Regions from separate parts of the Rothia sp. LK2492 genome, predicted to be linked through region 3. Evidence: riboswitches for the same ligand, from Rfam matches in the RefSeq annotation. Region 3 holds a riboswitch; each other region holds the start of a gene.
What was found. Region 3 has a riboswitch for S-adenosylmethionine ahead of VVR27_RS09815 (hypothetical protein). Riboswitches for the same ligand answer to the same signal wherever they lie in the genome.

Region 1 (10,246 bases), on a different contig from region 3:
TCTCAGTGACAATCTTCTGTGACGCTGGAGCCTTGGGTTTGTAGTCGTAAGCAACTACCTTTTGACCATCAGTGCGCACCACCCCGTAACGGGAGGCGTCCTCATCAATCTCGGTCGTCACAATAGTGAGGTCAGAGCCAAGCTCATCGTGCTGCTCAAGGACCGGGCGCAGGTCCAGCTGATAGAGGTGGTCTGCGCTCATCACTATCACGTTCCGTGCACCCACCGATTCCAGCAGAGGCACCTGCTGGTAGAGAGCGTGCCCGTTACCGCTGGCAAAACCATCCACAGCATGACCCTGAACCGGCGGAAGAATACGCAAACCATCGCGGGTGCCGTCCAGGTCCCAGGGGCGTCCGCCGGCAAGATGCTGGTTGAGGGTGAAGGGCTGGTACTGCTCCACCACCCAGACGTGACGCAGCCCAGAGTGCGCCAGATTAGACAGGGCAACATCAATCATGCGGTAGATACCTGCGAAAGGGATAGCCGGTTTAGACCTGTGATCGGTCAGCGGCGAGAGCCTGCTCCCCCGGCCACCGGCAAGTACCAGGGCGACCGTCGGCGGCTGCTGAGTATGCGGAAAGGGATCTGACACGGCAACCCACTCTCAATAGTAAGTACACATCTTTGTACTAGCCATACTCGCACACTTTAGGCCTCTGAGCACAGCAAAAGAAACCTTCAAAAGTACGGTCTTACTCCACATCCACACTTTTGAAGGTTTCCTGATGATTCCCGGTGACGCACGGGGGCGTTTCGGTCAGCTTGTCCTAGCGGACGTTGCCGTCCGCGGCGCTGCGCTGACCAACGTAGGCGCCGCGGTAGGCTGCAGCCGGGTGGGTATCTGCCACCTTGGTGATGCCCTCACCGAAGAGGTTCTCCCGCAGGGTGGAACCTTCGTAGGCGGTGCGGTAGCGGCCGCGCTTCTGCAGTTCGGGCACCACGAACTCCACGAAGTCTTCGAAGGAACCCGGGGAAACATGGTAGGCAAGGTTGATTCCGTCCAGGCCACCCTCGTCAATCCAGCGTTCTAGCTCATCGGCAACGGTCTGGGGTGAGCCCACGATGACCTCGCCCATGCCGCCGGTAGCGCAGTGCTCAGCGATATCGTGACGCGTCCAGTCACGATCCTTGGATTGTAGGGTGAAGGGGGTCAGGAAGGACTGAATCGACTCGGTCTCAACGTACTTGAGCGCCTCGTCCTCATCGAACTGGGAGAGATCCACACCGCTCCAGCCGCCGATAATTGCCTGAGAAGCTTCTAAGTTGGCGTACTTCTTGTACTCCTCGAACTTTTCCTGCGCCTTCTCGTCAGTCTCATCAACCACAACCGAGAGCATGGCAAGAATCTTGGCATCATCACGGTTACGGCCCGCTGCTTCAACAGCGTCGCGGATGCGGCCGGTCAGCACCTTGGTCAAGTGGGGGCGCAGGGCGGTGATGAAAATAGCCTCGGCGTGCTTTCCAGCAAACTGCTGGCCGCGGGATGATGCGCCCGCCTGGAAAATAACCGGAGTGCGCTGGGGTGAGGGCTCAGACAGGGCGATACCGGGCACGGTGAAATGCTTCCCCTTATGCTCGATGGGGTGCACCTTGGTGGGGTCAGCGAAGATACCATTTTCACGGTCACGCAGCACCGCGCCGTCCTCCCAGGAACCCTCCCAAAGTTTGTAGCAAACATCCAAGAACTCATCTGCGATCTCGTAGCGGGTATCGTGTGGGATCTGAGCTGGCAGGCCCTGGTTTTCAGCAGCTGACGCCAGGTAGCTGGTCACCACGTTGAAGCCCACGCGGCCGCGGGTCAAGTGGTCAAGGGTGGAGTAGGACCGTGCCAGGGTATAAGGCTGGTTGTACGTGGCAGCTGCGGTGACGCCGAAGCCAATGTTTTTGGTAACCGCTGCCATGGCTGAAATGTGCAGGAAGGGGTCGCCCACCGGAACCTGCGCGCCGTCGCGCAGGGCATCGGCCACCGAGTTCTTGTAGACATCGTAGACGCCCACCACGTCGGCGATGAAGATAGCGTCGAAGAGGCCCTTTTCGCAGACCTTTGCCAGATCAGTCCAGTATTCGATGGTGTTGTATTCATCCGCACGGTTGCGGGGGTGACGCCAGGTGCCGAAGCTCTGGTGGCTGGTGGTGGTCATATCGAACGCGTTGACAACGATACGCTTCTTCTCGGTCATGAACCGGTGCCTTTCGGGTCAGCCCTCACACCCCGTGCCTGGCTAGCGATACAAAAATGACGCCTAACCTCTTGTGAAGGTGGCGCCTAGTTGCGCCGTACTTGCAGTTATCTGCCGGATCCTCATCTGGAGCACCCCGCTACGGGAGAGGGTTGCCGCCCAACGAGCCAGAGCTTAGCGTTGGGTCTCATGATCACGGTTTTAGTCTAACGAGGTGAGGGGGCGCTGAGGCAAAGTTTAGGGACTCTGTTTCACACTGTGAACCGGGTTGAGTTCTGTTACGGACGGCGGGCCGTCACGGAGCGTCACAAACGTTAAGAGGCGTCACAGGCTAGATTTTCAGGCACCGCGCCCATAGGCTAAAGCCACCGATAACCATCCAGAGCGACCGAGAGACTTGGCTCCACGACGTCGCAGCAACCACCCACCATAGGGACCGGTGCTAACGCCAAGAAACGATGGAGAAAGCAATGAGCACACTCACGCTAAAGCACACCCTCACCGCCTGTGACATCAACTTCTCGGGCATCGCTAAGAGCTTCGCCGGCGAGCGCGGGGCAGTCCACACGGTCCTCGAAGGTGTTTCGTTCACCGCCTATCCGGGTGAGATTATTTCGATTATTGGTTCCTCAGGCTGCGGTAAATCAACGCTGCTGCGTGTAGCGGCTGGTTTGGAAGCAGCCAGCGCGGGTGAGGTCACCATCGACGGCGCTGCCGTTCGTGGCCTAGATTCACGGGTAGCCATTGGGTTTCAGGAGCCCAGGCTTTTACCCTGGCGGTCTATTGCTAAGAATGTGGCTCTGGGCCTACCCAAGGGCACCCCTAAGGACGACGCTCGGCAGCATGTTGATGCCCTCTTGCGGCTGGTGGGGTTGGGGGATTATGCGGCGCATCGCCCCCGCGAGATTTCAGGAGGCATGGCGCAGCGCGCATCCCTGGCGAGAGCACTAGCGCGTAACCCCGGCGTCCTGCTGCTCGATGAGCCTTTTGGTGCGCTGGATGCCCTGACGCGTATCAAAATGCAGGATCTGCTGCTGGATATTCATGCTCAGGATCCCGCAACCATCCTATTGGTCACCCACGATGTGGAAGAAGCTCTCTACCTATCAGATCGCGTAATTGTGTTAGGCACACCTGATCCGCACTCGCCTGCCACGATTACCCGAACGGTTGAGGTGCCCGGGCACCGGCCCCGTGATCGCGGGGATTTAGACCTCGCTTTGTTGCGCAAAGAATTGCTGGCTGAGCTCGGCGTCGAAGAGCACTAAGTACCAGCCCTCTCCTTTACAGGGTATCTGCCCCCCTGGCCTTTGCTTCTTGCACCCACACACTACGACATTTCAAGGAAACCCCGTGTCAATCTTTTCTCGTTTCGCCCAATCCTCCGCCCTCCTGGCCGCTGGCGCCCTGCTACTGACCGGCTGCCTGGCAGGTGAAAACGCAGCTCCTGAAGCCTCAGCTCCAGCCTCAGCCGCGGACACCACAATCACTGTCGACTACGCCACCTATAACCCGCTCTCCCTCATCATCAAGGAAAAAGGGTGGCTAGAGACTGCTCTCCAGGATGAGGGTAAGACCGTGGAATGGGTGCAGTCAGCGGGATCGAATAAGGCTAATGAGGCTCTGCGGTCTGGGGTTCTTGACGTCGGCTCAACCGCCGGGTCAGCGGCGCTCCTTGCCCGGTCGAACGGCTCCCCCATTCAGGTGATTGACCTCTACTCCCAGCCTGAATGGGCTGCTCTGGTCACCACCCCCGACTCCGGTATTACCTCGGTTGCAGACTTGGCCGGTAAGTCAGTTGCAGTCACCAAGGGTACCGACCCCTACTTCTTCCTGCTCCAAGCGCTTGAAGAAAACAATGTCTCACCGCAGGATGTCACAATCGAGCAGCTCCAGCACGCTGACGGCCGTACCGCTCTCACTAAGGGCTCGGTGGATGCCTGGAGCGGGCTAGACCCCATCATGGCAGGCACCGAAATTGAAGACGGCAACATCCTCTTCTACCGCAACGTTGACTTCAATACCTACGGCTTTTTGAACGCTACCGAGGACTTCATCGCTTCTGACCCCGAGTCCGCTCAGACCATTGTTGATACCTACGAGTACGCCCGCGAGTGGGCTTTAGCTAACGAAGATGAGGCGATTCAGATTCTGGCGGATGAATCGGGTGTCACGCTAGAAACCGCACGCACCGTCTGGGAACGAACCAATCTAGACATTGATAACGTGCCCGGGGAGGCCCAGCGTACCGTGCTGACAAGGGTTGGCCCTTACCTGGTTGAGTCCGGGGACGTCGCCACCCAGGCTGATGTGGACTCCGCTTTGGGCAGTCTCATCCACGATTCGTTTGCCACCAAGGCTGACCCTGCACGTATCTCGGCGCTGGTGAGTGAATAGCCATGTCCTTGCTTCCAGCCACTGATACCCGCCCCTCCGAAACTAAGCGAGTAGCACGTAGCCGGGCGGGGGCGTCCTCACGGCCCGTGCAACTGAGCACCCGGGGCAACCGCTGGCTGCCCTGGTTAGGCGCTCTGCTTCCTCTCACTCTGCTGGCGCTCTGGCAGTACCTGAGCTTGACCGGGGTGTTCAGCGCCGTCCAGTTGCCCGCACCATCTAGGGTGGTTGCAGCAGCCCTTGACCTTCTTGGACGCGGCCAGCTGGGGATACACATTGCGATCTCAACCCAGCGTGTCCTCCTTGGTTTCACCATCGGTGCCCTCTTGGGCCTGGCATTGGGTGCTTGGGTGGGCCTCTCCCGCTGGGCTAACCTGCTCGCGGCCCCCACCATTGGGGCGCTACGCGCTGTTCCCTCTCTGGCCTGGGTTCCCCTGTTGCTGCTATGGATTGGCATCGGTGAGAACTCAAAGGTCACTCTTATCGCTATCGGTGCGTTTTTCCCGGTCTATACCACCGTCTCAGCCGCGCTTGCCCATGTGGACCCCAAACTGGTTGAAGCTGCCCGCACCTTCGGCATCCGCGGGCTGGGTCTCTTCACTACGGTTCAGCTACCGGCGGTTTTGCCCGCGGTGGTCTCTGGGTTGCGTCTGGCCCTCGCTCAGGCCTGGCTCTTCCTGGTGGCAGCTGAGCTGCTAGGTGCGTCCATGGGGCTGGGGTTCTTACTCACTGACTCCCAGAACAACGGCCGCACCGACCGTCTGCTGCTGGCCATCGTCCTGCTCGCGATTTTGGGTAAGCTGACCGACCTGGCTCTAGGTGCTTTTGAACGCTGGGTCAAGGTCCGCTTCCCCTCCAACTAGCCCCGGCTTCCAGGCTAAGCCTAAACTTCACCGGCATGTTCTTACGTCGCGCCGGTGAAGCTTTGGGCTATCGGGTGGAGTGGGCCAGCGGACGGCGGGCTGTCACGGAGCGTCACAAACGTTAAGGGGCGTCACGGTTAGAGCCGTCACCCGGGCGGGCTTTAAGCTGGAAGGGCACGCAAACCATCCAGAGCGATCTCAGAGACCTGGCTCGCTAACGATCGCAGCAACCACGCCATACCAGCCCCCACCGTCAAAGCACTTGAGCTTGAAACAAGGGGGGCAGGTTTAAATGAGGCGCCGGTGCTACTGCCAGCTACCGATGGGAGAATCCCTTGGGCGCACCTGCCACCTTCACCTACACCGATCCCGCGAACCCCACACCTAACCCAGCGCACGAATCCGACGCCGCCCGCGTCGCTTTCTGGGAGGCACAGGCGCAGCGCCTGGATTGGGAAACCACCTGGCAGAAGGCTCACACCTTCATAAAACCCCAGAGCCTGGGCACCAATCCTGAGGGTGTAGAGCAGTTCACGGTGCCGCAGATTCGCTGGTTTGAGGGTGGGACGCTCAATGCTTCCTACAACTGCGTAGACCGCCATGTTGAGGCCGGCCGCGGGGATAAAGTGGCGCTCTTCTTTGAGGGGGAACCCGGCGACCGCCAGGCCATTACCTACGCCGAGTTACAGCGTCGCGTCGCCCGCGCCGCCCACGGCCTAGAAAAACTGGGCGTCACCAAGGGCGACCGCGTCGTCATCTACCTGCCAGTTATCCCTGAAACGGTGATCTTCACCCTGGCCTGCGCCCGCATCGGCGCTATTCACTCCCTGGTCTTCGGCGGCTTCTCAGCCGAGGCGCTGCGCTTCCGAGTTGAGGATACCGGCGCCAAAGTACTCATTACCACTGACGGGCAGAACCGCCGCGGTTCCGTCGTACCGGTCAAGGTGAACGCTGATGAGGCGTGCTCCGGTGAGAACCAGATTGAGCACATTATCGTGGTGGACCGCACGGCTGGCACAGGCCAAGCGCGGGCCGCTGTGCCCTGGACGCCGGGCCGCGACGTCTGGTACCACGAGCTCATCGAGGGTCTGCCTGAGACCCACTCCCCCGAGTTCTTTGACGCTGAGACCCCGCTCTTCATCATCTACACCTCCGGCACCACGGGCAAGCCCAAAGGCCTGGTGCACACTACCGGCGGCTACCTGACCCAGACCGCCTACACCCATGCCCTTCTCTTTGACCTGCTACCCGAAACCACGGGGGAGGACGGCACCCTGCGCGTCGATGAACTGGCAGCCACCAACGACCCCGCCCGCGTCCGCGACACCGTGCACTGGTGTACTGCCGACCTTGCCTGGGTCACCGCCCACACCTACGAAATCTACGGGCCGCTGCTGGCCGGCGTCAGCCAGGTCATTTACGAGGGCACCCCCAACACCCCCACCTTTGAGCGCCATTTTGAAATCATCGAGCGCTACGGGGTGACCAACTACTACACTGCCCCCACCCTGATTCGCTCGCTGATGGGTGCCTTCCCGGATGGATTGCCCGCGGGCAAGTACGACCTCTCATCGGTGCGCCTGCTGGGGTCGGTAGGGGAATCTATTAACCCCGAAGCCTGGCGATGGTTGCGCACCCACGTGGGCGGCGGCACCGTCTCCTTCATCGATACCTGGTGGCAGTCAGAGACCGGCTCGACGGTCTGCTCCCCGCGCCCGCATGACCCCCAGTTCGCCCCGGCAGGCCGGTTCGCGGCGTCCGGGCAGGTTCCTGGCACCTCCCTAGAACCCAAGCCCGGCTGTGCCACCCGCAGTGTGCCCGGCATTTCAACCCGCGTGGTGGACGAGGCGGGGCAGGACGTAGCGCCTGGTCAGCAGGGCTTCATTGTGGTCGATAAGATTGGGCCGTCCATGGCTCGTACGGTCTGGGGCAACCCCCAGCGCTACCTGGATTCCTACTGGCGGCACTTTGGCGAGCGCGGCTGGTTTTTGGCTGGCGACGGCGCTAAGACCGATGAGCTGGGCGATACCTACATCCTGGGCCGCATTGACGATGTTATTAATATTTCTGGCCACCGCCTCTCTACCATTGAGATTGAGTCTGCCCTGGTCACCCACGAGGCCGTGGTGGAGGCGGGTGTCTGCCCGGTGGAGGACGAGCTGACCGGCCACCAGGCGGTCGCCTACGTGACCCTGTCTGAGGCTGGGCGGGCACTGAGCGCACAGGATCTGAAAGCGGCACTGCTGGAGCACGTCCGCCACGCTATTGGCCCCATTGCCAAACCTAAGGACGTGGTGGCGGTAGCTGATATCCCCAAGACCCGCTCGGGCAAGATTACCCGCCGCCTGCTGGGTGAGCTCTACCAGGGCCGAGAGTTGGGCGATGTGTCCTCCCTGCAGAACGAAGAAGCTCTGGATGCCATCGCGCAGGTGCTGGCAGAGCGTTAGAACCGCATTAGCTACTAACCAATAGGAAAACAAAAACGTAGTGGGTGTAGCGATTATAATCGCTACACCCACAATGCTGTTCGCTCTACTTACAGATGAAGAGGCTAATGAGGCTCCAAGGCTGCTCAGTCTGATTGAGTTCTTCGGCTGATTCAGCAATCTGAAGGTCAAGAATGTTCTGCATGATTAAACCCTTTCAAGGTTGTAAAAAAAATTTATAACCGTTTTCCTACAATGGGAACGGAAGATTCTCAGAACACCAAAACCAGCTCAGCAGACTCGAAGGGGCCTCAGAAGAGTTAACGCTCTCATCCGCCGCCAATACTTGAAGGCTTAGAATTTTGTTGCTCATTGTATACTCTTTACTTTCTTTACTTACAGATGAAGAGACTAATGAGACTCCAAGGCTGCTCAGTCTGATTAATTTCTTCGGCTGATTCAGTAATCTGAAGGTCAAGAATGTTCTGCATGATTAAACCCTTTCAAGGTTAGGTCAAAATTTTCTCTTCAAGGAAGCCCCTCTTAGAAATTTGTAAGCATCGAGAACCGGACTACTTTACTTGCTCCAGCGCCCTTCCTGCTGACACTTAATAATCTATCTTGACTCCATTATGAAAGTAAGGGCTATTTGGATAAATCTCCCCCCTTCTTATATCTAAGGAAAATTAGCCATATAGATAGTTAGAAAAAGTAAATTTAACTCAACTTGATACATTCACCAAAAAAGCTTGGGCAGAAAATCTACCCAAGCATTAATTTCTATTGACGATATAACTACAGTATTTTGATTTCTACCTTCAGGACCCACCAAGACCCTGTAGGTCCAGCATAAAACCGCCCTTGAACCGCCTCAACCCGTTGTTTCAAAGCATCGAGACCAAAACCCGAAACGGGGAAATCAATTAGATTATCGCCAAGCACACTACGCATCTGAATATTCAGCACACCACTATCAATATCTATCGAGACCAGACAGCGACTTCCCGCAGGCGCATGTTTGACGATATTTGTTGCTCCCTCACGCAGAATAGCCACTGCTGTCTTCTCAATACTTAGCGGCAAAGAAAGATTTTCTTCATCCGGAATATGACCTTCAACCTTAAAGTCAAGATCCGAAAGATACAGTAAGGTTTTATTGAAAAAAGATTTTAAGTCAGTTGCCCCAACCCCCTCCCCAAGGTCTCCACTCTCTTTCATAACACTGACTAAGGTGCGCATATCAGCCAACGCCTGACGCGCAATGGCAGCGATACTGACCAGTGCTTGTCTCTGAGTTTTCTCTTTATAACCCTCCAGAAGTGCCAGGTTTGCTTGCATCGCGATACTGGTAATCTGATGACCAATAACATCATGCAACTCGCGAGAAAGCTCCTCCCGAATAAAATATGATTGTTCCTTTAAATTCTTTTCTCGCTCCTCTGAAAAGCGAAGTTCAAGACGTGATGTTTCTTCGGTAGCAGAAATTATCAAATGGGAATGATGGGCAGATACCGAAATGTACCTCAAGACAAGCGCGATACTAGTTGTCATGCCAACATAGACCAAAGAGACAATTAACACAGGTTGTGACAATGTGCTGCCATAAGCAAAGCCCCACCACATGCACCAAACCGTACTTACAGAAAATGAAATTATTGCATACCGTATAGGGGAACTGAATATCGCAAGACCCAAAAGAACATATATGAGCGATAACGATCCAATATTTGATTCCCCGGAGTTTGCTTGGTAAAGAAATATCAGATATAGAATATGCGCGACGAAGGAGACCCTGCTCGACATTAAAGCATAAGCCAGCATCACAAAGAAGTAGCCAAAAACAGAAATTACGCTAAGCGCATTACCTGTTATTTCATCTGGCAGAGATAAACCCATTCCCCTTAAGTCATCGAAGGCAGAAAAAACTGCCAAACCAACTATCAGCCATTGGGCTGGCTTGGGAAATTTTCCCCCTGATATAAACAACTGGCTTACTGTAGGAACACCCGATAGAGCACTTGTAGCGGGTGCAATCTTCGACCTCTGATGATCGCGTGAATCACACATATTTGCCTTTAAGGGCACAAATAGCAAGTTGGACACGGTCACGCACCTGAAATTTACGCATAAGATTTGCCAGATGGTGCTTTACCGTTGCTTCTGACACAAAAAGTACCAAGGAAATTTCTTTAGTATTTTTCCCTAAACAAAGCTGGTTAAGCACTACCCTTTCCCTTTCAGTCAAATCAACTTGCGGTATAGACTGATTATCACTCTCAGGTTTAGAACTGCGAATTCTCTCCACGAGCAAACTAGCAACTTGGGGATCAAGAGGGTTGCCGCCCTGCGAAACTTCCAACACAGCATTATTAATCACTCC
Region 2 (10,246 bases), on a different contig from region 3:
TTTCGCGGCAAACACCATTGCAAATGACCCCGAGTTTGAACAGATGATACAGGACGCCCAGACCTCCGTATCTGCTGCAACAACCCCCAGCGCATCAGCAGCCGCCGAAGAGACCTCAGCGGCTGATTCTAATGAGCAGAGTGCGGCTTCACTTGACGGCGTGCTCAAGTTTGGGGAAACCGCTGAATACAATGATGGCGTTAAAGTAACCGTCTCAGAGCCCCGCACCGATTACACCCCCGGCGATACCGCTGCCGGTAATGATAATGATGCACTCAAGAACTATGTAGTGTTTGCCGTGACCATTGAAAATGGTTCACAGGAGACCTACGATCCTGTCATGTTCCTGGCTAGCGGCAACTCAGCAGGACTTGAGGCTAACCAGATTTTTGACAGCGCACAGAACTTGGGTAGTACTCCTTCAACAAAGCTCCTCCCCGGTGACAAGGTAACCTTCGATATGGCTTTCGCAGTGGCAGATGTTAATGACATCACTCTCGAAATCAGTACAGATTTTGAGCGCGACGAGATTCTCTTCACTACCAAAGACATCTAAACTCCTTTTAGCCTCTTTATAGAAGCTCAGCCAAAAGCCTGCCCCATTATTTGGGGGCAGGCTTTTTGGGTTATACCGGCAAGCGGGCAAAGCTTAGAAGGGTGCGATTTTGGGCGGCGCGGGGAAGATGGCGTCCAGTTGAGCCAAATCGTCCTCGCTGAAGCGAGTAGCTATGGCGGCAGCGTTGGTGCGCACCTGGTCAATGGTGGTAGCACCAGCAATGACCGATGACACCGGGCGTTGCTGGGCCAGCCAAGAGAAAGCAACCTGCACCTCGGTCAGTCCGCGCTCGGCGGCAAACTCCGAGAAGGCACGCATCTGATCCCAGTCTGTCGAGTCCAGCAATTCGGGCTTGATGCGGGTCAGTCGCCCTTCAACAGCCTCCTTACCGGGGTTATATTTACCGGTCAGCAGACCGTTAGCCAGGGGGAAGTAGGGTAGGACGCCCAGGCCAAACTCGCGGGCAGCGGGCAGTACTTCTAGTTCAGCGCGGCGGTCCAGCAGGTTGTAATGGTTCTCTGCGGCGATGTAGCGAGTGCCTAATTGCCTGCCGATATATTCCGCTTGGGCTATCTGCCAACCGGAGTGATTGGAGCTGCCAATATAGCGCACTTTGCCCTGCTCAATCAGAGTGGCAAGTGCTCCCAGGGTTTCTTCCACGGGCGTGACGGGGTCGGGGGTGTGGTGGAAGTAGAGGTCAATATAGTCAGTGCCCAAGCGGCCCAAGGACGCTTCGATAGCGCGCATGATGTAACGTCGGGAACCTCTCACCCCGTGGTCAGTACCGTTGGCGCCATCCATATCCATGCCAAATTTAGAAACAATCACGATTTTGTCCCGGTCAATGCCGGTGTCTTTGAGCGCCTGACCGAACATGGTTTCAGATACCCCAGGCCGAGCCCCGTAAATATCGGCAACATCAAAGAGAGTGATGCCCTGCTCCACGGCGGCTGCCAGCACATCGTTGGTGCCGGTCTGAGTTTCGGTGGCGGTTTTGCTTCTACCCAAGTTGTTACAGCCCAGGCCAACGGTCGATACGGTCAGGCCGCTACGGCCTACTTGGCGATATTCAATGCTCATACCTCTACCCTAGGTATAAGCCTTCAATCTTACAAAACCCGGTGGTACTCAGGGAAAAAGTCCCTGAGTACCACCTCGTAGAAAGTTAAGAACAACAGATTAGAGGGTATGAAGTAGGGCCTAGTTTATGGTGGCAAACTCCCCAGTATCAGCAACTCCCAGAGCGTTTACTCCTGCGGTATGTTGAATCCAGCTTGCAGCCTGACTCAGCAAAGCATAGTTAGATTGAGCGTTGATATTACCGCCTGGGGAAAGATCACCGGTGGAGCATACAGCTACAATTCGGCCATTAATCACCAAAGGTCCACCCGAGTCCCCTCGGTTTGCTGCACCAGAGACACCCCGCAGTTGAGCTGCGGGACCACCATAGGTATCAATTGAAGGACCCTCTACCTGCACTGTTGCCATACGTAGGCTAGTCGTAGGTTGGTCATAGGCCCCCAGCCCTTAACCAACGATAGTTCCAGTATCACCAGTGCGTGGACTGTAGCTAACATCCAACCTAGGGTAGCTTGGAAGAGAAACTGGTCGGTCTAGTTGAACCAAGGCAATATCTCCACTGTGAGCCGCATAGACTCTACTGGCCCTGACGGCTGTACCGGGGTTGAGCTGGTCATTGGAGTGATAGACCTGCATGTTGGAGGCACCATCGATGCAGTGTTTTGCTGTCAGGACCCATTGTGCGTTGAGTTATTCACCGGTACAACCGCTGATTCCATTGCTGCCGGTCACATTGAACCGAAGCTGGACAGCCCAAGGGCTCGTGGCTACTGAACCACCAATAATATTCGGAGTCGCACCAGAATTCGTATCTGTACGCGTTTCAGCCGTAGCCACTGCTACGGAGCTGAAGGAAATTGCACATGTCGCGGCGAGCACGGTGCAGAACTTTCTAATCGAAACCATGATTATAAAACCTTTCAAGAAAAGTAAGAAAAAAGCTCCACTCTCACTCAAAGAAACCGGTGCGACCTTTACATACCATCGCAATAAAGCCCGAAATATTACTGTCATGTGTCTCAACACACCCGACACAAAGTCAAAAAGCTGCACAGAGCGGCGGTTTCTTGCCAGCGCCCTGCCTGCGCTTTTAGTGTAGAACCATCAAACCTATCCAGAGCGACCGAGAGACCTAGCTCGATGACGTCGCAGCAACCACCCCTGACGGGAAAGGTGCTCCTGCTAGGACCGATAGAGTGCATCACCAGCGGTCCACCCACCGCACTGTGTGGCGCCCTCCCGCCACCAATGGGAGCGGCTACCGCATTCTTTCGGGTCCACCCAACGACCTGTAAGGAAACCATGAGTACCTATACACCGGCGCTCTCCTACGAACTCTTCCCACCGCGAAGTTCTGCCAGTTGCGAGAATCTGCTGACGACCATCGACCAGCTGGCGCCCACCAACCCCGACTATGTGTCGGTGACCTACTCCGGCGACCGGGCTCGTAAGCAGAAAACCCTGGCCCTGCTAGACCATCTGGTCCACGAAACCCAGCTCACTCCCCTGGCTCACCTCACCTGTGTGGGGCACACCGCCGAGGAGCTGGAAGCTGCTGTTCGCTGTATTCTGGCGATCGGCGTCCGCGGATTTTTAGCCCTGCGCGGCGACCTGCCACCGGGCAGCACGCAGGCCCCCGATATCCCCTTTGCCCGGTCCCTGGTTGACCTCATTCGCCAAGTTGAGACCCAGGATTTTGCCCACCTAGCAGCAGGACGCGTGGCGGTGGGGGTAGCTGCTTACCCCTCTCGGCACCCGGAGTCCAGCTCGGAACTGCAGGATATTGAAATTCTGCTCTCCAAGGAGCGGGCGGGGGCTGACTTCGCTATCACCCAGGTTTTCTTTGAGGCGACCCGCTACGAATCCCTGGTGCAGCGGGCCCGAACCGCGGGGGTAACCCTACCCCTGATTCCGGGCATCATGCCGGTCACCAGCCTGCGCAGGCTCACCACGCTCTGCTCACTAGCGGGCCTGCCCGTGCCCCAGCAGCTGGCCTACGACCTTGAAACCGCGAGCGGGGATGCCCAACGGCACCGTATCGGGGTGGAGTTCGGCGTCCGCCTGCTCCAAGAATCCCTCGACGCCGGTGCCCCCGGCATCCACTTCTACACCTTCAATGAACACGCAGCGGTGCTGGACGTTCTCGAGCAGGTCAACCTGCCCCGCTACAGCACCCGCTTTGAAAACCCCCTGGCCGAACTGACCTACGCCTAAAAATATCGGCCCAAAGACCTTATAGAAAGACACCACCATGACCACTGTTTTCCCCACCGCAACCATCACCGGCTACCCCCGTATCGGCGCCCGCCGCGAACTCAAGCGCGCTGTTGAAGCCTACTGGGCGGGTAAGTCCAACCAGAACGAACTGAAGCAGACCGCCCAGAAGATTCAGCAGGACGCCTACCGCACCCTTACCGAACGCGGCCTGACCGACGACTACGCTATTCCCGCGGACTTCTCCTTCTACGACCAGGTACTCGATACCACCCGCCTCTTCACCGCCCTGCCCGCCCGTTTCGAGTCGGTACGCGACGACCGCGGCCTGATCGACCTGGACGGCTACTTCGCCCTGGCTCGCGGCACCGAGCACCTGCCCCCGCTGGAGCTGACCAAGTGGTTCGACACCAACTACCACTACCTGGTGCCAGAAATCGGCCCGACCACCGGCTTTACCCTTAACACTGAAGCCCTCGATGACCTGCTGGCAGCCGCGGAGGCGGCGGGGACGTCCGCCCGCCCCAGCATCACCGGCCCCCTCACCTACCTGCTCCTGGCAAAAGCTGAGGACGGCTCCCCCGCCGACTTCGCGCCCCTCGACCGTCTAGCAGACCTGTTGCCCCTCTACCGAGAACTGCTCGCCCACCTGGCCGGCCGCGGTGTGCGCTGGATTCAGTTCAACGAGCCCGCCCTGGGTGCTGACCAGGCTGTGAGTGAAGCCGAGCTGGCGCAGCTCATTGAGAAGACCTACGGGGAGTTCACCCAGCTCTCTGACCGCCCCTCCCTGCTGGTCACCAGCCCCTACGGCAACCTGACCGGTCTATTGGAACCCCTGGCTACCTCGGGCGTAGAGGCCCTGCATCTTGACCTGGTATCTACCGGTTACGATCAGGACGCCCTCGCCCGCCTCTTCGGCGGCAATTCGGCTCCCCTGCTGGTGGCAGGTGTAGTGAACGGCCGCAATATCTGGCGCAACGACCTGGCAGCCTCCCTCCACACCCTACAGGCAGTGGGAGCGGCGTCCGTCTCGACCTCGACCTCCCTGCAGCACGTGCCCTACGACCTTGACCTGGAAACCGGGCTCGACCAGAAGCTCACCAGCTGGCTGGCCTTTGCCCACCAGAAAGTCAGCGAAGTTGCCCTGCTCGCTCGAGGGCTCGCCGAAGGACCAGAGGCTATCGCCACCGAGGTTGAGCAGGCCAAGGCAGCGCTGGCAGCGCGCGCCCAGTCCAGCGGAGTCAACGACCCCTGCATCCGCGAGCGCACCCTCTCCATTACCCCCGAGAACTACGAGCGTCCGTCCGCTCGGGTGCGTCAGCAGGCCCAGGAGGACCTGAATCTGCCCCTGCTGCCGACCACCACCATCGGGTCTTTCCCGCAGACCGGTCATATTCGCTCCCTGCGTGCGGACTACCGCAAGGGTGCGCTGACCAGGGAAGAGCTCGATACCCACCTGCGGGAGGAGATTCGCTGTGTGATTGACTTCCAGGAGCGCCTGGGGCTGGATGTGCTGGTACACGGTGAAGCTGAGCGTAACGACATGGTGCAGTATTTTGCGGAGAACTTCGACGGGTTCGCGCCGACCGAGCACGGCTGGGTGCAGTCCTACGGCTCGCGCTGTACCCGCCCCTCGATTCTGTGGGGCGATGTGAAGCGTAGCGGTGCGGGTACTCGCGGTGAGGCTTTTACGGTGCCGTGGATTAGCTTCGCGCAGCGGCAGACCGATAAGCCGGTCAAGGGTATGCTCACCGGCCCGGTGACGATTCTGGCCTGGTCGTTTGTGCGTGATGACCAGCCTTTGGCGGCGACCGCTACGCAGGTTGCGTTGGCCCTGGCCGATGAGATTGCCGACCTTGAGGCAGCAGGAACCCGCATTATTCAGGTGGATGAGCCCGCCCTGCGCGAGCTGCTCCCCCTGCGTGTCGAAGACCAGGCAGCCTACCTTGACTGGTCGGTGGGTGCCTTCCGACTGGCGACCTCGCAGGTTGCCGACTCCACCCAGATCCACACCCACCTGTGCTACTCGGAGTTCAACGAGATTTTTGGGGCAATCGATGCCCTGAACGCCGATGTCACCTCGATTGAGGCAGCCCGCTCCCGTCTGGAGCTGCTGGCCGATGTGCCTGAGAGTTTCGACCGCGGCATTGGCCCCGGCGTGTGGGATATCCACTCCCCGCGTGTGCCCCAGGTCGATGAGATCGAGAAGCTGCTGGCTACTGCCCTGGAGCATATCCCCGCCCGTCAGCTCTGGGTTAACCCCGACTGCGGCCTAAAGACCCGTGCCTACAAGGAAACCAAGGCTTCTATCGAGTCTCTGGTTGCCGCTACCGAGGCTGTACGAGCCAGCCTCACCGTAGCGGTCTAGGGGTAAGCAAAAGGACGCCGCCCCCGCCCTACCTGCCACCTGGCGGGAGGGTGGGTGGCGGCGTCCTTGCATCCGTGAAGCGCAGATGCGGCCTTAGTGGACTATAGGGGCGCTTCCTGCGGCCTGCTTTCCGGCGGGCAGAAGCAGGGCTACCACGATAGAAGTCAGCGACATAAAGGCTGCTACCAGGAAGGCCAGGTGCACACCGGCCATGTAGGCGTCAGTTCCGGTTCCACCGTGCGCTGCTGCTCCTACACCCATGAGCGCCACAAAGACCGCTGTTGATGCGGCGCCAGAGACCTGCTGGAAGGTGGTCATAGCGGAGGAACCAAAGGCGGTCAGCTCACCGGATAAGGAACCCAGCCCCAGGCCCATCATGGGGGTGTTGATGAAAGGCAGGGAGAAGGTCATGAGCATATAAGTGGCAATGATGTACCACTGCGGGGTGGTCTGAGAGAAGGTGCTCATCAGCCAGATAGAACCAGCCAAGAGAACGGCGCCGGGCAGAACTAGAGCTCGTGCACCGAAGCGGTCAGACATGCGTCCTACCAAGGGGCTGAGCACCGCCATGAGTACGCCGCCGGGCAAAAGCATGAGGCCGGTCTGCAGGGCGCTAACGCCCAGCACGTTGGCGGTGTAAAGCGGGATCAGGATGGAGGTGCCCAGCATGACGCCCATGCCGATGGAAGTCATAAGTACAGTCAGGGTGAAGGGGCGGGAACGGAAGATTCGCATATCCATGAAGGGGCCGCGATCTTGCAATTTGAGCTGACGCCAGACAAAAATTGCCAGAATGATAGCTGCTGCGATCACAACAACCCAGGGGTTAACGGGCAGGTGGGCACCACCGTGGGCTGAGCTACCGCCCATAGAAGAAAGACCTAGCACAAGGCCGCCGAAGCCCAGGGTAGAAAGCAGCATGGAGAGCGCATCCAGCTTCTGGTTACTACCGGTGGGAGCATCCGCGGGGGCTAGCTTCATACCCACCAGCAGGGCGGCAATACCGATGGGAAGCACTAGCCAGAAAAGCCAGCGCCAGGTTCCCACACCCAGAACCAGACCAGAAACGGTGGGGCCCATAGCAGGGGCAGCAGAGATTACCATGCCGATAATGCCCATGGCCTGACCAATTTTGCTGGGGGCTACCATGCGCATCATGGTGGTCATGAGTAGCGGCATCATTACACCGGTACCCGATGCCTGCAGCACGCGACCGGTCAACAGCATGCCGATACCGGGCGCGGTTGCTGCCACCAGGGTACCCAGCGAAAAGAGCAGCATGGCACCCATAAAGACAGTACGAATAGAGAAGCGGGAAATAATGAAGCCCGACGCCGGGGTCACTACTGCCATAGTCAGCATGAAACCGGTGGAAGTCCACTGGGCGGTGGAAGCGGTAATGTTGAGGTCTCGCATGATTTCAGGTAGCGCAACGCCGAGAAGGGTTTCGTTCAAAATGAGAACGAAACCAGCGATGACCATAATGGCAAGTAGCAGGAACTCAGCTTTTTCCAGCTTGCGCGCTACCGGCATCGATGCGGTAGGCGGGGCGGAATTAACCGCTTTTTGAGCGCCTGTCTCAGGAGTGGGTGATGGTGGATGCGTAGAAGACATAAGGCTAAAGGTTACAGCCTTTAGAGCGAGCGCATAAGTGGGTCTTGCTCACAGTGCTCGCTTTTCACCTGGAAAATTTTCGACCGCAATAGGTTAAATACTCTCTCTTTTTGACCCCTTTGGGGGAATTGTTTTTAGGGGTGGCACTGACTGTAAAAGCAGGGTGTGCCACTCACGCTGACAGCCAAACGGTGAGTAACAAGCCGCCTGGCTACGCTCTGCCGCCCTAAACTGGGGGTTATGACACATTCCGGTATTGACACCAGCTTCCTAAACCCAGAGATTGCCCCCGGCGATGACTTCTTCCGCCATGTTAACGGCACCTGGTACGACTCCCACGAGATCCCCGCTGATCGTTCACGTGACGGCGGCATGTACACGCTGCGCGATGAGGCAGAGAAGAATGTACGCACCATCGTTGAGAAGTTCGCTGCTGATGAGCCCTCTTCACGAATTGGCGCCCTTTATAACTCCTTTATGGACACTGAGAAGATTGAGGCGGGCGGGGTAGATCCCCTGCTGGCCGAGGTGCAGCCGGTGCTTGAGGTTGCCACCCCCGAGGCTTTCGTCAGGGTCATGGGTGAGTTGGACGCCAAGGCGGGCCACGGCTCCGCCTTCGGCTGGTACACCAGCATCGATGCCAAGGACCCCGAGAAGTACGTGGTCTACCTGGCGCAGACCGGGCTGGGCCTACCCGATGAGTCTTACTACCGCGATGAAAAGTACGCTGAACTGCGCGACGCCTACACCGCTCACATGGGCCGCATGTTTGAGCTGACCGGTCTGGCCGAACCCTTTGGTCTCAGCCCCCAGGACGCTGCTCAGGCGGTCATGGCGCACGAGACCCTGCTGGCCTCCCACCACTGGGATAACGTCAAGAACCGTAACGCTGACCTGCGTTACAATCCCGTAGCTGCCGCTGACCTGGACACCACGTTCCCCGGCTTCCCGTTTAGCGTCTGGATTGATGCCATGGGTTCCTCCACCGAGCAGTGGGGCACTGTAATCGTCAGCCAGCCCTCCTACTTTAAGGCAGTTGCACAGATGTGGACTAGCGAGCCGCTCTTCATCTGGAAGCTCTGGTACATCTGGCACATGGCGCACAGCCGCGCTCCTTACCTGACCGAAGCGGTTGTTGAAGAGAACTTCGATTTCTACGGTCGCACGCTCTCTGGTTCTGAAGAACTGCGTGACCGCTGGAAGCGCGGCGTTGGCCTGGTTGAGAACGCCCTGGGTGAGGAGGTTGGCAAGGAGTACGTTGCCGTTCACTTCCCGCCGGCTCATAAAGAGAAAATGCTGGCCCTGGTGGACGACCTGCTAGAGGCCTACCGTCGGTCGATTACTGACCTGGACTGGATGACCAATGAGACCCGCGAGCGCGCTCTAGAGAAGCTGGGCAAGTTCGTCACCAAGATAGGTTACCCCGATAAGTGGCGTGATTACTCAGAGCTGAGCCTGACCGATGATCTCTTTGAGAACCTGCGCCGCTCTGCTTTCTTTGAGCACGAGTTCCAATTGGGTCGCATTGGTCAGCCGGTGGATAAGACTGAGTGGCTGATGACTCCGCAGACCGTCAATGCCTACTACATGCCCCCGGCTAATGAGATTGTCTTCCCGGCAGCGATTCTGCAGCCGCCCTACTTTGATCCCGAGGCTGACGATGCGGTCAATTACGGTGCTATTGGCGGCGTGATTGGCCACGAGATAGGCCACGGTTTTGATGACCAGGGCTCTAAGTATGATGGCACCGGTGCACTGAATAATTGGTGGACCGATGCTGACCGCGAGGAGTTCACCCAGCGCACTGCTACCCTGGTGGACCAGTACAACGCTTACACCCCGGATGGCCTAGATGCTGAGAAGTTTAAGGTCAACGGTGAGCTGACCCTGGGTGAAAACATTGGTGACCTGGGCGGTCTTTCTATAGCCCTTAAGGCATATAAGATTGCTCTGGAACGCCAGGGGCTGACCCTTGAAACCGCCCCCGAGATGGACGGCATGAGCGCTACCCAGCGGGTTTTCTACTCCTGGGCGCAAGCATGGCGCATGAAGACTCGCCCCCAAACTGCCGAGATGTTCTTGGCAGTGGACCCCCACTCCCCCGAGAAGTTCCGCGTCAACGGCGTCGTGCGCAACATCGATGAGTTCTACACCGCCTTTGATGTTCAGCCGGACGCCAAGCTTTACCTGGCACCCGAGGATCGCGTGCGCATCTGGTAGCGAACCGACGCTTCTGCTGATATAAATCTAAGGACGCCGCACACTAACTGTGCGGCGTCCTTTCACCTTAAAAGCGAGGGCAGGCTATGCCATAGCGGGTGCGTCCCAGAGGTTCAGCACGGTGCCAACGCCCTTGCGCACGGCGTTGCGGTAGACCACAGTACCCCAGGCGACATCCTCAATAGGCATGCCAC
Region 3 (10,246 bases):
AGTTCCTAGCAGGTTGAAGGACGCCGCCGCAGCCCTTCCTCAGAGATAAACGCTGAAGGTCTACTAGGGCACGCGGTGAGTCCATTCTTCGGTGGCGAACTTTTCATCGACCAGTTTCTGAGCAGCAGCCATATCGGCGTCGGTGAGCTCACCCAGGCTAGCACCGTACCTGCCGGTGAAAGTATTAATCATGGTCTGCACGATTTCTTCACGGCTGGCGCCTGTCTGACGGCGCAAGGGATCAACTCGCTTCTTGGCGGAACGGATGCCCTTATCCACAATCTTTGCCTGCCCGATGCGCAGGACTTCCAGCATCTTATCTGCGTCAATGTCATAGCTCATGGTGACATGGTGTAGCAGGCCGCGGGCGTTGCGTTTCTGTGCAGCCCCGCCAATCTTGCCTGCTTCAGAGGTGATGTCGTTAATGGGCTTGTACCACGCTTTCACACCCAGCTCTGCCAGTGCAGCCAGCACCCACTGATCCAAGAACTCATAGGACTTCTCATAGGACAGCCCTGCCACCAGCTCCTTGGGTGCGTAGATGGAATAGGTGACGCAGTTGCCGCCCTCCATAAACATGGCACCGCCACCAGAAATACGGCGTACCACCTGCACATCGTGCTCAGCCACACCTTCAGGCCACAGCTCATTGGTGTAGGACTGGAAGGAGCCAATCACCGTGGCACGGTCCTCCCAATCCCAGAACCGCACAATAGGACCGCGCCGCCCAGACAGTACCTCTTCAAGTAGATACTCATCCAGGGCAACGTTCATCGCAGTGGGCAGAACGCCGGGGCGCAGAATGGTCCAGTCGTAGTCTGTAAATTCCTTGGCACCAGCCAGAGTACGGCGCACAATAAAAGCGATGTCTTCTACCGTAAAGCCGTGCAAAGATAAATCATCGCCAAACTGTGCAAGAGCTGAGTTAATGCGGGTGACCAGGGCATCGGTGTCCTCATGCACCGACGCTCCTACCAAGGCAGGTGCAAGTTCAAAGAAAGCCTCCTCCGGCTCAATAAAGAAATCACCTGAAACCTTAGCGCTGGTGAGAACCTCCCCATCGGTCTCAAAATCGACCACCACCAACTTACCGTTCACCACCTTGCGCTCGCCGTGGTAGCTCTGCTTTTCTGACATAATGACTCTGCCCTTTCTTCTGGCGTGAGTCATATTTTATTCTCCAGCAATGAGCGCCTACAAGGGGCGAGGCTCAGGTAGCAGTGAGAGTAAGCGTAGAGCCAAATACCTTGCCAGAAGCAGGTAATCAGAGACACAATAAACCTATGGCTACAACTAAATTTCAAGGCACCGACGTCCAGACCGTAGGCGAACTGCCTGCCGTCGGCTCACAGGCCCCCAACTTCACCCTGGTCACCACAGGTCTCGAAAACACCACCGGCGCAGACTTTGAGGGCAAGAACCTTGTTCTCAACATCTTCCCCTCGATTGACACCGGTGTGTGCGCCGCATCAGTGCGCAAGTTCAATGAAAAAGCTGCCAAGCTTGAGAACACCGCCGTGCTCTGCGTGTCCAAAGACTTACCCTTCGCACTGGATCGTTTCTGCGGCGCTGAAGGCATCGAGAACGTCGTTTCAGCGTCCGCTTTCCGCGATAGCTTCGGCGAAGACTTCGGCGTGACCATGACCGATGGCCCTCTAGCAGGTCTCCTGGCACGCTCCGTGGTCGTCCTCAACCCCGCTGGTGAAGTTATCTACACCCAGCTGGTCGATGAAATCACCACCGAACCTGACTACGAAGCAGCACTCGCAGTCCTCTAATGCTCCATAAAAAACTGGCCCTCGCTACAGCAAGCGGGGGCCAGATGTCTTTAAGCAGGCTGTTAGAAAACCCAGTTAGAAAGGATTACGCAGACCGCGGTGCCAGCCACCAGGCTCAGGGCCAGGTTTCCGCGCCACAGGTGCAGACCGGCAGTGACCACTGAACCGGCCAGATAGGGGATAGCGGTGTGGGCTGAGGAGTAGTCGATGCTAACCAGTACGTAAAAACCCAGACAAATAATTGCACCCATAGGCACCCACTGCGAGAGATTCTCTACCAGTGCGTTGCCTTTCAGCGCGCTCTTGATACCGAAGGGAATTAGGCGCAGGGTAAAGGTGATGCCGGCAGCCAGAAAAATTGCCGTCAGAATATAGCTGGTATTAGGCATACTGACTCTCCTGGGTAGAGTTCTTGCAGGCGTCCTGACGGCCTTGCACAAGATGGCGCAGAATCAAGAAGCACACCAGGGCTAGCAGGGCAATCAGCAGCATGGACTGCGGGTAGAGAATGATAGCGGTGATGGACGCCGCGGCAGCCAGCGAAGCGGTGACATGATCCTTGACAGCGCGGTAAGCGTCGATGGAAAGAATGATGAACATGCCAGTCATAACGAAGTCCACGCCTGCAAGGTTGCTCAAGAAAGCTGCGCCTATGAAGTAGCCCAGGGTGGAGCCACCCCACCAGCTGACCCAGAGGAGCAGCGAAACGGTCAGGATTCTACCCTGGCGGTAATTCTCAGAGCCCGGCCCCGTGTTCACTGCGTAGGCCTCATCGCAGAGCATGTAAACAGCTAGCGCCTTGGCGAAGCCGCCCCGCACATTTTGTAGCGGGTAGCTGATGCCGTAGACCAGGTGCCGGGCGTTCATAATCAGGGTGGTGGATGCAATGAGCGATAGGGGAGCGGCGGCCGCGATCATACCTACCAGCAAGAACTCAACAGATCCGGCGAAAACCACGGCAGACAGCACGGGGGCAACCCACCAGGCTAACCCGTAGGATGACACCAGCACACCCAGACCCATACCCATCACCACAAAGCCAAGGCACATGAAACCGGCAACGCGCAAGCCCTCGCGGAATCCGCTCTCACCGGGCAAAGTATGCACATGCTCGCCAGAAATTACGGGCAGCGCCCCGGTCGCTGTAGCAGGGCTGGTGACCTCGCTGGTCGTCACAAGAGACAGTGAAGTAGTTGTGGTTCTTTCCTGGTGCATAAGAACAAGTCTAGATAAAAAGCCCCGCAAAGTGTTTGCTTTTTATTGCTAAAAAACAGCTCTCATAGCAATATTAAGCACATGGATAACCTTGATAGCGCAATTATTGAAGAGCTTACCGCTAATGGTCGGCTCACCAACCAGGAACTTGCTGCTCGGGTAGGGCTAACAGCTGCCCCCTGTCTGCGCCGGGTGCGTCGGCTAGAAGAAGCTGGAATTATTGCTGGCTACACTGCCCGCATCAACCATGCCCTGCTCGATGAAGGCTTTGAGGTGCTGGTCTTCGTAGATCTTTCACGCAACGACCTGCCCAGCGTAGAAGCCTTTGAGAGCACCGTCCTTGCCGATCCAGCTGTCATCGAATTCCGCCGCATGTTCGGTCTGCCCGACTACTACATCAAGGTACGCGTGAAAGACTCAGAAGCCTATGAGCGCTGGTACAGTGCGCTCGCCTCTCAGCACGAGTACATCTCCCGCATCGATTCGCGGATCACTATGAAGCTACTCAAAGCGCCCTAACCGCCCTAGCTGTGACAGCGCACGGAATAAGTAGCTAGCGCCGCACGTTTTGATAAAAAGACCTCTTACTCCATTCGTATAAGGAGAACACCATGGCAGAAAATGCCCGCACTGAAGACCCTAACTACCGCGCTGTGCCCGTTGAGCGCATCGGTAAAAAGCACTACCGAGCCACCGGCGCTAACGGGGCTACCTTGGATTTTGGCCAGGGGGAGGGGATGCTGACCCCGGTCGAGCTACTGCTTGCCGCGATCGCTGGTTGCTCCGCCGTGGACGTCGATGTGGTGACTTCCCGAAAGGTGGAGCCCGAGACTTTTGAGGTGCTGTCCTCTGCCATCAAGCAAAATGAGGACGGCGCTGTTCGGCTTGATGATATTCAGGTGAGCTTCAATGTAACCTTCCCCGCCGGTGCTGAGGGCGAGAAGGCGCAGAAGATGGTGGATCGCCTGATTAAACTCTCGGCCGAGAAGGACTGCACCGTCAGCCGCACTGTCGAGCACGCCACCAAGGTTACTTTTATCAACGAGAACGCCTAGGTCAACCCGGGTACATTTCTAGCCCGCTCTTCGTCTCAACCGCGCCGCCCTGCGCTCCAGCCCCCATGTTCGCTGGAGTGCAGGGCGGCTCTTTTCTGCGCTCTAGGCTGGATATCACGCGGTGTTTAGGGTTCAAATGGACGCTATGGTGGTAATCTAAAGTTTGTCTTATGCCCCATTAGCAAAACTGTTGGGGTAAGTTCTTGGGTCCTGGATGTAATCCTCCAGCCTCCTAACTACCGAAAGCAGCACGCACCTTATGTCTACTGATGCAGTTCCCACCCCGGTTGGTGAGAATAAAGAAGAGCTGAAGCGGGGCCTGCGCAGCCGTCACCTCTCCATGATTGCTATTGGCGGCGCTATTGGCACCGGCCTCTTTGTCGCTTCAGGTTCCACCATCGCAACCGCTGGCCCCGGCGGTGCTCTGCTCGCCTACTCGCTCATCGGCATCATGGTGCTGCTCCTCATGCAGTCCCTGGGCGAAATGGCAGCCAACCTGCCCGTAGCAGGCTCCTTCCAGACCTTCGCTTCCCGCTACGTCTCAGAGTCCTTTGGCTTCGCTATGGGGTGGAACTACTGGTTCAACTGGGCCATTACCGTTGCCGCAGAACTGGTCGCTGCCGGCGTCATTATGTCCTACTGGCTCCCCGGCGTCCCCGGCTGGATCTGGGCGGGTCTCTTCCTCTTCATCATCTTGGGCATCAACATTCTTTCAGCGCGTGCTTACGGCGAATCAGAATACTGGTTGGCTGCCATCAAGGTGCTCACCGTCATCGTCTTCCTCATTGCAGGTATCCTCATGATTTTTGGAATCCTGGGCAACCACGAGGCGGGCTTTGGTAACTGGACCGACGGCGAAGCACCCTTCAAGGGCGGTTTCATCTCCATCCTGGCCATCTTCATGGTCGCTGGCTTCTCCTTCCAAGGCACCGAAATGATTGGTGTTGCTGCCGGTGAGTCAGAGAACCCCCGCCGCGACGTCCCCCGTGCCCTCAAGAGCGTCTTCTGGCGCATCATGCTCTTCTACATTGGTGCTATCGCGGTGATCGGTACCCTGATTCCTTACACCAGCCCCAACCTCCTGCGCGCTGATGAAACCGACATCGCCTACTCGCCCTTCACCATGGTCTTCGATAACCTGGGTATCGCGCTCGCAGCTTCCGTCATGAACGCGGTCATTCTGACCGCTATCCTCTCTGCCGGTAACTCAGGCCTCTACGTCTCATCGCGTATGCTCTACTCTCTGGCCGTCGAGGGCAAAGCACCCAAAATCTTCATGCGCGTCAACAAGCGCGGCATCCCCATGCCCGCCCTGCTCATGACCGCAGCTATCGGTCTCTTCGGCTTCGTCACCGCACTCGTAGGCCAGGGTGCCGCTTACACCTGGCTGATTAACATCTCAGGCCTCTCCGGGTTCATTACCTGGGTGGGCATCGCTATCTGCCACTACCGCTTCCGACGCGCCTACGTCGCCCAGGGCTTCGATGTGAAAGACCTACCTTACAAGGCACCGCTCTTCCCCATTGGGCCCATCGTTGCGCTGCTCATGTGCCTCTTGGTCATTGGCGGCCAGAACTACAACGCCATCTTTGAGGGCCACTGGTTTGAGGTTGTCTCAGCCTACATTGGTGTGCCCATCATCATTGGCGTCTACCTGGTCCACAAGATGGTCAGCGGCTCAAAGACCATCCCCCTCAAGCAGGTGGATGTCTCTGGCATCGAGGTTGAACCCGTCAAGGGCTAACTTCAAACTGAACGGTGGCGGGGCGGACGTGCTCTCGCCGGCTGATCCTCTCGAGACTCGCGCGGGGCGCTCGCCTCGATTCATGCCAGCCCCGAGCCAGCCGGCTGCAAGCACGTCTACTCCGCCACCGCTGCGCCAGCATGGCTTACCTTTCGCTCGCGAGGGGGAGCAGCCATGCTGGTGTTTTTGTTTGCGGGTAGACTGGTGCCGTTTGATTTTTCTGGTGAAGGGGTAGCGCACGTGGCTAAGCTGTATTTCCGTTTTGGGGCGATGAACTCGGGCAAGTCTACGGCCCTGCTGCAGGCTGCCTATAACTACGAGGAGCGGGGCCAGCGCGTCCTGCTGGCTAAGCCCCGCGTGGATACCAAGGGTGATGCCCTCATTGTTTCTCGCCTGGGCGTGACCCGCCATGCTGACTTCCTCATTGGCCCTGAGGACTCAGCGAAGGATCTCTTTCATGCCGCTGCTGAAGTAGCTGAAGACCCTGACCGGATGCACTGGCACCTGCCCGTCTCCTGTCTGCTAGTGGACGAGGCACAGTTCCTGACCTCAGAACAGATTGATGACCTGATGCGCATTGCCGTGCTGGAGGATATCCCAGTGCTTGCCTACGGTATCCGCACCGATTTTCGTACTCACGCCTTCCCCGGTTCTGCCCGCCTGCTTGAAATCGCCCACACCCTTGAAGAATTGAAGACCATTTGCCGGTGCGGACGTAAAGCACTCTTTAACGGGCGGACGCTTGATGGTAAGTTCATTTTCGACGGCGACCAGGTGGCCATCGACGGCGTGCACGTGGGCTACGAGTCCCTGTGTGCTACCTGCTACCTAGAAGAATCTGGCGGTGCGCTGAGCTAAGGGCGGAGCTGGTTTTCTACGGCGCGTAGAAGAAATATTTCGATTACTGGCCGGTAGCTACTCCAATATAGTGACCTGGGTCTACTCTGAAAGGGTATTTACTCCTTTCAGGTGAAAGAGGCAGACATGTCTTCCCCCACTTCTCGTTTCCTGTCCGTACCTACCGCCGCGCTGCTAGCTTTGACCGTCCTGGTCGGTTGCGGTTCAAACAGCGATGAGCCAGTGACTGCTGAGAGCAGTGCATCGTCGGCAAGCTCTGCTGCGGCTACTACCGCTACTGAGACTTCGGCGGCTTCTGAAACTTCGTCCGCCGCGGCGGTGCAGGCGGAGCTGCCTGAGGGCTACAAACTGATTTCCGCACCTAATAATGGCCAGTCCTTTGGCGTGCCCGAGGGCTGGCTGGAGGTGGATAGTCAGGCTATGGCTAATGATGCCGAGATTCAGGCATACTTGGAGCAGGCTGGTTCTGAGACCGGTATGAACGCTGAGATGCTAAAGCAACAGATGGCTCAGCTTGATGTGATGGCTATGTCTGCGACTCGTGATGCAGCTGGTTTTGCTGAGAACGTCAACGTTTTGGCGGAGCCGGTTTCTGCATCGGTGGCGCCTTCTGCTGAGGAAGCTAAGGCGATGGTTGAGGAGGTTAACGGTACAGCCGGTACATTTGCTGAGGTTCAGACGTCTCTGGGCGAAGGTGTCACTCAGGCGTACACTGCTGAGGTTGCTGGGGTAGATGTCGGAGGTGTTTACATCATTGTGCCGGCAGGCACTGGTGACGGTTACAGCATTATCACCGTTTCAGCTTCGGACACCGCTAAGGCACAGGAAGTTGCTGACAACATCGTAAAGTCACTGCAGAAGAACTAAGTTATTTGGCAGACGAGGGGCTGCCCTTCACCTACCAGCGGTAGGGGAGGGCGGCCCCTTTGTAATAGAGCTTATTGTGTGAACTGATAAAACTCTGTTGAAGTTGCTACCACGATTCAGAAGCCCAACGCTAAGCCCTTTGACTTGTTGGCTGGCAACCGCCTTTCGCAGACGGTGCCTTCAAAGGAAAATCGGTCACCAGGCTCAGACGGTCCAGTGAAAGTAGCGACTATTTTAGGAGGCCCTCATGAGTCAGCTTTCTTTTTCTTCTTCTAATGCCGATGCAGAAACAAGCAAGGACACTGTTGGTACCCGCTGTATTCTTCACACTGCTGGTCACGGAATTGTGCCTGCTGTTGATATCAACGCTTCAAATAAGTTGTGGGAGAAAGCCACAGTGCTTGAGCAGCGCGGCACCCGGTTGAAACTACAGACGGCAGACGGCGCGGCCTATTTCTGGCACCACGATCCGCAGCGTATAGCTTATCTCTGTGCACCTGAGGGTGGCGATAACCAGGACATCGAATCTGATGAGAAAGCGGCTGCGCCGGTATTGCTATTTAGTTCCAGCCATAAACTCTTGGGTAGGCGTATCGAAGGAAGTTTTCCTCAGGCGCATCTTTCGGATGAACCGTTGGATGCCTGTGAATTAGCTCCTATGCTAATTAGCTAGAAAGGTATCTTTATATAAATAATTAGGTAAGCCAATATAATGGCTTACCTAATTATTATCTTGGATAGAAATTAATTTTATATGCAGTTAAATTCTATGAGTGATTATTTAATAATTTTACGAAAATGGAGCTGTGTGTGGAATCGTATAAAATCAGCCTCGAATGGGTTGCTTATAAGATTATAATTCCCATTGATGTCACAGATTCTATTTAACCCTGAAGCATAAAGGTTGAGGGCGTACGGGATTTCAAAAGAATGCCAAACAATTAGTGCTAATAATTCTTCAGAGAAACTGATTCCAGAATTGCCATGAGAAATTGAGTTTCTCAAGTCAACTTGAAATTTAATAACATCAGGATTTAGTGATGTATTATTAATTAAGGATGTGTAATCTTCAGAACATTTAGATGAGATGTAGGTTAGGCACTCTTTGATTCGAGAATTGGATGGATTGGCACCGTAAGGTATCGTTGACTTAATGGCATCCGACCAAGCTGTTTTAATTTTACCGTGATCTTCACTTTTAAATCCTTTTGAATTATTGGACTTCTCAACAAATTCTTCTATGTCTTCAAAATTTGGAAACTCTTTTTTTAGACGGGTTATAGAGCAATCGCGTAGGGCAGACTCCACATTGGAGGAAGCTTGTACAATTATATTCTGCTGCATTTTTGATGTCATCCATGATTCAAGTGACATGGGTCTAACATTTTCTTTAGCTTTAATCCATTGAGGATAAAATCTAATAGACTCAATTAAGGCATCCCAAGTTACAACAGAATTTGATATGTTATCTAGTCGGATAGGGGAATATGTATCAACCAGTTTTTGCAAAACTTCAACAAGCGAAAATTCTGAAGGTATCATTCGCCAAATACCTCTATTGCAGCTCTCATTCTTTGGCTGATAAAGAATTTATCTGAACCATTTCGGCTGACTGCTTGCCAATCAAGTTCATCTGAAAAAATGTGTAATCTTGACAGCAGTTCTTCTGCTCCAATTTCAGATTTCTCGATACGTTTCATGAGTCCTACATACAGAGAGTCTACATATGAGATACTATGTTCTCGCGCCCATCCTTTATCGAGGTAAGCTTGGCGAATAAGAGATGTTACTCTGAGGAATAGCTGTTTGGCGTTTTCTAATTCATGACTGGGGTTATCTGCATAGCGATGTTTCTCATAAAAGTCATTAATGAACTCCTTCATTGGAGCTGAATAGTTTTCCCAATTAAAGTACAAGGCTAATATTCTAGAAATTATTTCGTGATCATGTGCATTGACGTCATACTTTCCGTATAGATGTCTCCAATCTGAGGTGTTATTGATTTCCTCAATAAATCCTACAATTCTGCCCGCAAATGTAGCTATTCTAATTTGATGTGGGGTAAGTTTTGTTCCGCCAGAGTTGATTCTTTCAAAAATCTGATAGATTGTACTTAAATCACCGGGCTCAGGGACTGTTCGAACTATTGTTGTTGTAATACCAGTGTTTCTAAATTTCCTTTGTTGTTCAGATGATAGGTCTTCGTAAGACTTACCGGAAAATTCATCTGAAACATATTTTAAAACAAAAGGAGAATTTACGGTTTCGCCGTTATCTTGATTTCTCCTTTGGATCCTTCCTTCCTTAAAGAACCTCAATGTAGTAAGGCGCTGTTGACCGTCAAGGACAAGTAATCTATTATCGCTTTGCTCGACCAAAAATATCCCAGGAACTGGAAAGCCCACCAGAATAGATTCAATGAACCTGTCCATTTGTTGCTTTTTCCAGACAAATTCCCTTTGAAAGCCCTCTGTTTCAAGTTCTTCAGTGTTGCTTCTGAACTGTGGTACAACTAGGTCACCGTCTTGGAGCCTGCGAATTAATCCGTCGATATCATACACCTGAGTCGCATATCTGACAGATTCTAGTTCTTTATCAATATTTTCATTAATAAATTCTTCATCGGTTATCTCGTCTGTTTGGAAATTATTGAACTGTAGTTGGTTTTCCATATATATTTTTCCTTTTTCTGGAGGGAGAGGCGCATCAGCAAAATAATGCTGATGCGC

Region 1: it holds a riboswitch for S-adenosylmethionine, as region 3 does, so the genes downstream of both, VVR27_RS06400 (ABC transporter ATP-binding protein) here and VVR27_RS09815 (hypothetical protein) in region 3, are expected to answer to the same signal.
Region 2: it holds a riboswitch for S-adenosylmethionine, as region 3 does, so the genes downstream of both, VVR27_RS05825 (methylenetetrahydrofolate reductase) here and VVR27_RS09815 (hypothetical protein) in region 3, are expected to answer to the same signal.

What each region holds. Positions count from the first base shown of each region.
Region 1 covers NZ_JAYWLX010000004.1:190,847-201,092, reverse strand. The annotation lists gene VVR27_RS06410 (glucose-1-phosphate adenylyltransferase family protein) at 1-595, opposite strand, end outside; gene VVR27_RS06405 (LLM class flavin-dependent oxidoreductase) at 771-2,183, opposite strand; SAM riboswitch class IV at 2,276-2,378, opposite strand; SAM riboswitch class I at 2,556-2,648, shown strand; gene VVR27_RS06400 (ABC transporter ATP-binding protein) at 2,654-3,451, shown strand; gene VVR27_RS06395 (aliphatic sulfonate ABC transporter substrate-binding protein) at 3,537-4,580, shown strand; gene VVR27_RS06390 (ABC transporter permease) at 4,583-5,440, shown strand; gene VVR27_RS06385 (AMP-binding protein) at 5,776-7,887, shown strand; gene VVR27_RS06380 (sensor histidine kinase) at 8,662-9,969, opposite strand; gene VVR27_RS06375 (response regulator) at 9,926-10,246, opposite strand, start outside.
Region 2 covers NZ_JAYWLX010000004.1:55,128-65,373, reverse strand. The annotation lists gene VVR27_RS05850 (DUF308 domain-containing protein) at 1-556, shown strand, start outside; gene VVR27_RS05845 (aldo/keto reductase) at 650-1,636, opposite strand; gene VVR27_RS05840 (trypsin-like serine protease) at 1,757-2,044, opposite strand; partial or broken gene VVR27_RS05835 (trypsin-like peptidase domain-containing protein) at 2,084-2,311, opposite strand; gene VVR27_RS05830 (hypothetical protein) at 2,400-2,735, shown strand; SAM riboswitch class I at 2,744-2,834, shown strand; gene VVR27_RS05825 (methylenetetrahydrofolate reductase) at 2,939-3,850, shown strand; gene metE (5-methyltetrahydropteroyltriglutamate--homocysteine S-methyltransferase) at 3,888-6,218, shown strand; gene VVR27_RS05815 (MDR family MFS transporter) at 6,312-7,832, opposite strand; gene VVR27_RS05810 (M13 family metallopeptidase) at 8,073-10,052, shown strand; gene VVR27_RS05805 (tyramine oxidase subunit B) at 10,137-10,246, opposite strand, start outside.
Region 3 covers NZ_JAYWLX010000009.1:50,632-60,877, forward strand. The annotation lists gene VVR27_RS09770 (biotin/lipoate A/B protein ligase family protein) at 64-1,137, opposite strand; gene tpx (thiol peroxidase) at 1,284-1,778, shown strand; gene VVR27_RS09780 (branched-chain amino acid transporter permease) at 1,841-2,167, opposite strand; gene VVR27_RS09785 (AzlC family ABC transporter permease) at 2,160-2,993, opposite strand; gene VVR27_RS09790 (Lrp/AsnC family transcriptional regulator) at 3,075-3,512, shown strand; gene VVR27_RS09795 (OsmC family protein) at 3,605-4,048, shown strand; gene VVR27_RS09800 (amino acid permease) at 4,308-5,792, shown strand; gene VVR27_RS09805 (thymidine kinase) at 6,033-6,650, shown strand; gene VVR27_RS09810 (hypothetical protein) at 6,777-7,517, shown strand; SAM riboswitch class IV at 7,631-7,748, shown strand; gene VVR27_RS09815 (hypothetical protein) at 7,765-8,190, shown strand; gene VVR27_RS09820 (hypothetical protein) at 8,295-9,059, opposite strand; gene VVR27_RS09825 (DUF262 domain-containing protein) at 9,056-10,189, opposite strand.